Linked DNA regions of Rubrivirga marina. Each later gene encodes a partner of the first gene's protein in a complex. Links are inferred from orthologs where the notes say so. Each region holds a gene or a part of one and is shown on either strand. Other genes may lie near its edges.

The links.
Region 2: the proteins of dnaN (region 1) and dinB are in contact, whole or in part, in a solved structure (PDB 1OK7), measured with the Escherichia coli proteins. The link is inferred for Rubrivirga marina from one-to-one orthologs.

Annotation. Positions count from the first base shown.
Region 1 is NZ_MQWD01000001.1:442,453-445,716, forward strand. The notes cover bases 116-3,070. They hold dnaN (DNA polymerase III subunit beta), read left to right. Parts: upstream 116-1,005; coding sequence 1,006-2,136; downstream 2,137-3,070. Other genes in these bases: dnaA (chromosomal replication initiator protein DnaA), read left to right, coding at 116-662; BSZ37_RS01800 (TlpA family protein disulfide reductase), read left to right, coding at 2,336-3,070. In the rest of the region: more of dnaA, read left to right, coding at 1-115; more of BSZ37_RS01800, read left to right, coding at 3,071-3,193; BSZ37_RS01805 (YdeI/OmpD-associated family protein), read right to left, coding at 3,236-3,264. UniProt on the Escherichia coli protein: Confers DNA tethering and processivity to DNA polymerases and other proteins. Acts as a clamp, forming a ring around DNA (a reaction catalyzed by the clamp-loading complex) which diffuses in an ATP-independent manner freely and bidirectionally along dsDNA.
Region 2 is NZ_MQWD01000001.1:1,706,598-1,709,860, forward strand. The notes cover bases 104-3,057. They hold dinB (DNA polymerase IV), read left to right. Parts: upstream 104-998; coding sequence 999-2,117; downstream 2,118-3,057. Other genes in these bases: BSZ37_RS07090 (hypothetical protein), read left to right, coding at 272-514; BSZ37_RS07095 (PLD nuclease N-terminal domain-containing protein), read left to right, coding at 557-829; BSZ37_RS07105 (DoxX family protein), read right to left, coding at 2,150-2,518; BSZ37_RS07110 (GlsB/YeaQ/YmgE family stress response membrane protein), read left to right, coding at 2,623-2,886; BSZ37_RS07115 (hypothetical protein), read left to right, coding at 2,962-3,057. In the rest of the region: tRNA dihydrouridine synthase DusB, read right to left, coding at 1-90; more of BSZ37_RS07115, read left to right, coding at 3,058-3,263. UniProt on the Escherichia coli protein: Poorly processive, error-prone DNA polymerase involved in translesion repair and untargeted mutagenesis. Copies undamaged DNA at stalled replication forks, which arise in vivo from mismatched or misaligned primer ends.

The DNA.
Region 1 (3,264 bases):
TCCACATCTTCAACGAGCTCCACCAGCAGGGGAAGCAGCTCGTCCTCTCGGCCGACCGGCCGCCGAAGGACATCGTCGGGATCGAGGAGCGGCTCCTCTCGCGGTTCCAGTGGGGCCTCGCCGCCGACGTCCAGCCGCCCGACTTCGAGACGCGCGTGGCGATCCTCAACCGCCGCGCCAAGGACGACGGGACGAAGGTCAAGCCGGACGTGATCGAGTACATCGCGACGCACGTCAAGAGCAACATCCGTGAGCTGGAGGGGGCGCTCATCCGGCTCCAGGCCCACGCCGCGCTGACGAGCCGCGAGATCGACCAGGACCTCGCGCGGGAGGTGCTCAAGGACCTCATCAAGGAGTCCCGCCCGGTGCTCACGATCGAGGCCATCCAGTCGGTCGTCTGCGACTACCTCGGGATCCCCGAGGACCTCGTCCGGGCGCGGACGCGAAAGCGGGAGGTCGTGCAGGCCCGGCAGGTCGCCATGTACTTCTCGAAGGAGATCACGAACCACTCGCTCAAGACGATCGGGCTCCACTTCGGCGGGCGCGACCACTCGACGGTGATCCACGCCGTGCGGAGCGTCGAGGACCAGGTCGACACGGACCCGAGCTTCCGCGAGATGGTGGGCAACGTGCAGAAGAAGCTGGAGATGCACCAGCGGTAGGCGGCGGCATCGCCGGGACTGGGGCCACGGCGGGGCCGGCGATGGCCTCCTCAGGTGGGCCCGCCTCGGCGCCGTGCTCGCCAGAGGTCCTTCGGCGGCGCCGCTCCGGGGCTCCGCTCTGGACGACACGTGGAGAGGCCGAGGCGACACCGGGAGCCGTTGTCTCTGGCCTCCTCTGCCTCGGCGTCGAGGCGGGTGGAGTCGGCGATCGGAGTCCGTCGACGGCGGTCGCCGAGGCCTCCGGTTTTCATCCGCCAGCGGGACCGTGGGAGGGGGCCGGCGAGTACCTTCCTTGACCAGCAGATGCCTCAGGCCGATACCGCGGCCGCACCCCGCCGACACCATGAAGTTCACCGCCTCCAGCGCCGACCTCCAGCGGGCGCTCACGACCGTCAACGGGGCCGTCCCGTCCAAGAGCACGCTGCCCATCCTCGAGTGCGTCCTGTTCGAGCGCGAGGAGGACACGCTGAAGATCGCGGCGACGGACCTCGAGATCTCGATCGTCCAGCGGCTCAAGGTCTCGTTCGAGCAGAACGGGACGGACGCCAAGCAGCGGATCGCGGTCCCGGCCAAGCGGCTCCTCGACACGCTCCGCGCGCTCCCCGAGCTCTCGGTCACGGTCACGACCGACGCCGACTTCAACGTCGAGCTGACGACCGACCAGGGCCGCTACAAGATGGTCGGCTACGACGGCGGCGACTACCCGGCGCTCCCGGCCCTCGACGGCGCGCAGGCCATCACGGCCGCCGGGCCGCTCGTCAAGCGGGCCATCGAGAAGACGGGGTTCGCGGCCTCCAAGGACGCCCTCCGGCCGGCCATGATGGGCGTCCTGTTCCAGGTCCGCCCCGAGAAGTCGACGATCGTGGCGACCGACGGACACCGCCTCGTCAAGCTCGTCTCCGACGGGATCACGGCCGAGGAGCCGGTCGACGTGATCGTGCCCGAGAAGGCGCTCTCGCTCGCCGGCAAGGCCGCCGGCGACGGCGAGTGCACCATCCGCATCGCGAGCGGCTACGTCGGGTTCGACTTCGGGGACACGCAGGTGATCGGGCGGCTCATTGAGGAGCAGTACCCGAACTACGAGGCCGTCATCCCGGTCGAGAACGAGAAGCGGCTGACGGTCGGGCGCGACGCCATGCTGGCCGCCGTCCGCCGCGTGGCGCTCTACTCGTCGTCGATGACGCACCAGATCCGGCTCGCGCTCGAGAGCGACCAGCTGGCGATCTCGGCCGAGGACATCGAGCGGGCGAGCGAGGCCAAGGAGCGCGTCCTCTGCGACTACGACGCGGACCCGATGGAGATCGGGTTCAACTCGCAGTACCTCCAGGAGGTGCTGTCGAACGTGGACGGCGAGGACGTCGTCTTCGAGTTCTCGTCGCCCAACCGGGCCGGCGTCGTCTCGCCCGCCGAGGGCGCCGACGGCGAGGAGCTCCTGATGCTCATCATGCCGGTCATGCTCAACACGTACGCCTAGGGCGTCGGACGTAGAGCGTAGGATCTTGGACGCCCCGGTCGCGAGTCGGCCGGGGCGCTCTTTTGGGGTCGGCCCGCCTCGGTGATCTCCCGGGCCACCCCGCAGACCCGCCAAGGCGGAAGGGTCCGAATCAGCGGGTGCGGATTGCTCCCTCGATGGTGGTGAGTCCGCGTATCCTTTCGTTCCCCACCCCGCCCTCATGCGTCGCGCCCTCGCCCTGCTCGCCGTCCTCGTCTCGCTTCCGCTCGCCGCGCAGGAGGCCGGCGTCCCGTTCGCCGCAGCCTACGGGGCGCCGGGGGTCCCGGACTTCCCCCCGCTGGCGCGCGGGCTGACGAACCCGTCGATGGTCACGGTCCCCGTTCCAGACACGTCCCAAACGATCCAGATCGCGTGGGGCGAGCGCGAGGGCGAGAGGGTCGCCGTCGTGTTCCACCGGTGGTCCGACGGGGTGTCGTTCACCCCGTTCCCGGTGAACCCCGACGGCGTCGCCGCGCAGACCGTCGACCTGAAGCTGACGCCCGGGAGCGAGACCGCGACACCCCTCGAGGTCCGCGTGATTCCGGAGCATGGGCTCGCGCTGTACCGCTGGACGCTCTCCGAGGCGACGGCGGCCGGCGGCGTCCCGACCGCCGCGCCCAACCCGCTCGCCCTTGGGACGACGCCCGCCCTCACCGTCCGCCACCTCGACGGGACCGAGGCGCGCCTGGCCGACTACCGCGGGCAAGTCGTCGTGCTCAACTGGTGGTCCGTGACGTGCTCGCCGTGCGTGGCCGAGATGCCGGGCCTCAACCGGCTCGTCGAGGCGTACGGCGACCGCGCGACGTTCCTCGCCGTCTCGTGGGACACCGCCGAGGACGTCGACCGGCTCCTCGCGCGCTTCCCGTTCGACTACACCCAGACGCTCGGCGACGACACCGCCACAGCCCTCTTCGGCGAGGCGTTCCCTCGGCACGTCGTCCTCGACCGCGAGGGCCGGGTCGTCTTCGACACGTCGGGCGGGAGCGAGGGCACCGGCGACGAGCTGGCGCCCGAGATCGAGGCCGCGCTCGCCGGCTGACCCGGCCCGCCTCGGGGAGCCCGTGGGCCGACCGAGGCGGAGCTAGTCGCGGTCGCCGTAGAGCGTGCGCG
Region 2 (3,263 bases), 1.3 Mb from region 1 along the record:
GCAGATGATGCGGAAGGGGGGGTCCGAGACGTCCTCCATCGGGGCGAGGAGGAGCGGGCGGTCGCCGAGGTCGATCGTGCCGATGCGCATGGGGGCAACCTACGGGGGCCGCTCCGTCGCGGTTTGTCAGGATTCGCGGGTTTCGGCACGATGGCTGCGGACCCGACTTCCTTCCCGTCCCCCGACTCCGCCCGCCTCGGTGCTTCTGCGGCACGCCGCGCAACACTCGCAATCCCGGGGCCGTAGTGCGCCCGATTCCCTCCCGAACAACATGACGCTCGTCCTCGCTGCGACCCTCGCGGCCACCCTCGCGGGCCTCGCCAAGACGCTCTTGCTGGCCCTCATCGCGGTCCTCAACGCGGTCCTGGCGCTGCTCGCTGCCCTGGCGACGTGGAAGACCTACCTCGCCCTCGGCACGAAGGTCCTCCTCATCGCCCTGTTCTGCGTCCCCGTCGTGGGCCTGCTGGTCTTCCTCGTGTGGGGCCAGCGTGTCGTCCGCGACAATCAGCGCTAGGTCGGCGCCCCCTCGGCCCTCCTCGCTCTTCCCCCCGCCCCCATGGCCCGTCTCCGATCCATCCCCGTCCTCGCTCTCGGCGCCCTCGTGCTGCTGCTCACCGGGTGCGGCAGCGGCGACAACGCCCTCAACCTCCTGTTCAGCGGCTACGGCGGCGTCTGCTGGCTGATCCACGCGGTCCTGATCGTGGTCGCCTTCGTCAAGATCGCCAACAGCCGCGCCGACACGGGCTCGAAGCTGCTCTGGGCCGCCATCGTGTTCTTCTTCCCCCTCGTCGGCCTGATCGCCTGGTGGATCTGGGGCCCGAAGGAGTAGCCCTGCAAGACTGCACGCATGACCGCCGCGCTGGACTCGCTCCGGCGCGGCGGTCGTCGTTTCGCCTCGGCGCCAGGGCGGGCCGAGGCGGGGTGACACGACGCGGGCGGGGGCGTGCCCGAGCCTGGGAGCGCTCCACCCGGGCGTAGACTGCGGCGCCCCCCGGCCCGTGCCCCGCAAGATCCTCCACGTCGACATGGACGCGTTCTACGCGTCGGTCGAGCAGCGCGACGACCCCGCGCTGCGCGGGCGGCCCGTGGCCGTCGGCGGGACCGGTGGACGGGGCGTGGTGGCCGCCGCCAGCTATGAGGCCCGGCCGTTCGGCGTCCGCAGCGCCATGCCGATGGCGCACGCGCGGCGGCTGTGCCCCGACCTCGTGATGGTCCGCCCCCGGTTCGACGCGTATAAGGCCGTGAGCGAGGAGGTCCGGGCCGTGTTCGCGCGCTACACCGACCTCGTCGAGCCGCTTTCACTCGACGAGGCCTACCTCGACGTGAGCGACCCCCTGGAGGGGCCCGCCTCGGGGACGCTCATCGCCCAGGCCATCCGCGCCGAGATCCGCGAGACGACGGGGCTGCCGGCGAGCGCGGGCGTCTCGTTCGGGAAGTTCCTCGCCAAGACGGCCTCCGGGCTCGCCAAGCCCGACGGGCTCCGCGTGATCACGCCAGCGGACGCCCCGGCCGTGATCGCGGCGCTCGCCGTCGAGGACTTCCACGGCGTCGGCCCGGCGACGGCGCGGCGGCTCCGGGCGCTCGGCATCGAGACCGGCGCCGACCTCCGGGCGCGCTCCGAGGCCGAGCTCCGCGCGGCGCTCGGCAAGACGGGCGGCTGGCTGGCGCGCGTCGTCCGGTGCGAGGACGACCGGCCGGTCCGTCCCCATCGCGTGCGGAAGTCGGTCGGCGTCGAGCGGACGTTCCGGCGCGACGAGCGGGGGGCGGAGGCGCTCACGGCCCGCCTCGGTCCGGTCGCGGAGGAACTCGCGCGGCGGCTCGCGCGCCACGGACTGGCGGGCAAGACGGTCACGCTCAAGCTCAAGAGCGCGGCCTTCGAGATCACGCAGCGGAGCGCGACCCTCCTGGCGCCCGTCGCCACCGAGGCGGACCTCCTCGGCGTCGGCGTGGCGCTCCTCCACCGGCCCGCGCCGCCGGCCGTGCCGTGCCGTCTCATCGGCCTCACGGTCTCGGGGCTCGTGCCCGCCGAGGCCGGCCGCCAACTGGCGTTCCCGTTCGCCGTGCCGGACGTGGACGTCGGACCCTGGGCCGCAGACGCTCCGGACGTGGCGGCCTAGCCGCCCTCGTCGCGCGGCCCGGGCCCCGTGTGCTACAGCGGGATGTCGGCGCTGCGGCCGTACATCACGACGAGGCAGAGCGCCAGCAGGGCGCCGGTCGGCAGGAGCATCGTCCACTCGCCCCGCTCGCCGTGGACGATGGCCGCCGCGATCATGACGGAGCCGAGCCCGAGCGCGGCCCACGGCACGAGCGCGCCCCACCCGACGAGCGGGGCGACCACGAGGCCGAGCGCGCCGAGCACCTCGCTCAGCCCGATGGCCTTGATGGAGATCGGCCGGAACCCCTCGAGCGCGCCCATCCGGCCGAGCAGCGCCTCCTTCGGCTTGATCAGCTTGAACGTCCCGAGGCCGACGAAGACGGCGGCGAGGACGGCTTGCAGGATCCAGAGGACGACGGTCATGAGGGCACGGGGGGCGACCGGACGTTAACGCCGGGCGTGGCCCGTCGCGAACCTTTCGGCTGGGCCCGCAGTAAGGCGCGTCCTCTCACTCGCCCCATCCCACCATGATCGGAGGACTCATCTTTTGGCTCATCGTCGGTGCCGTCGCCGGTTTCCTGGCCGAGAAGATCATGAAAGCCGACATGGGCCTCGGCATGAACATCGTCGTCGGGATTGTCGGAGCGCTCATCGGCGGGCTGATCGTTGAGTACCTGACGCCGTTTGACGACGACGGGGGGCTGATCTGGAGCATCCTCGTAGCCACGCTCGGCGCTGTCGTCCTGCTCTGGATCGTAAACAAGTTCAAGGAGAAGTCGGCTGCCCGGTAGCCGTTCTCCCTTCCGCCTGCGGGCGGCCCGGCGCTGGTGTCTGGCCGCCCGCGCTCCGTATCCGCCTCGCCCCCCGTGCGCACGCTTCTCCTCTTCCCCCTCCTCGCGGCCCTCGCCCTCGCGGCCTGTGACGACGAGCCCGCCGACCCGGCAACGACGGTCGCGGTCCCCGAGGCCGACGTCGAGCGGTTCCGGGCCGAGGTGTTCCAGGAGACGCTCGGGCTCGACGCCGACCTCGCCCGCCTCGAGGCCGAGGCCGCCGCGGCCGACTCCGTGGCGCAGGCCGCGTACGCGCCCGTCCTCGACCGGCTCCGGGCCGACCGCCGCCGGCTCCAGGTCCGCATCGACAGCCTCCGGCCGGTCCCGCCCGTCCAGTT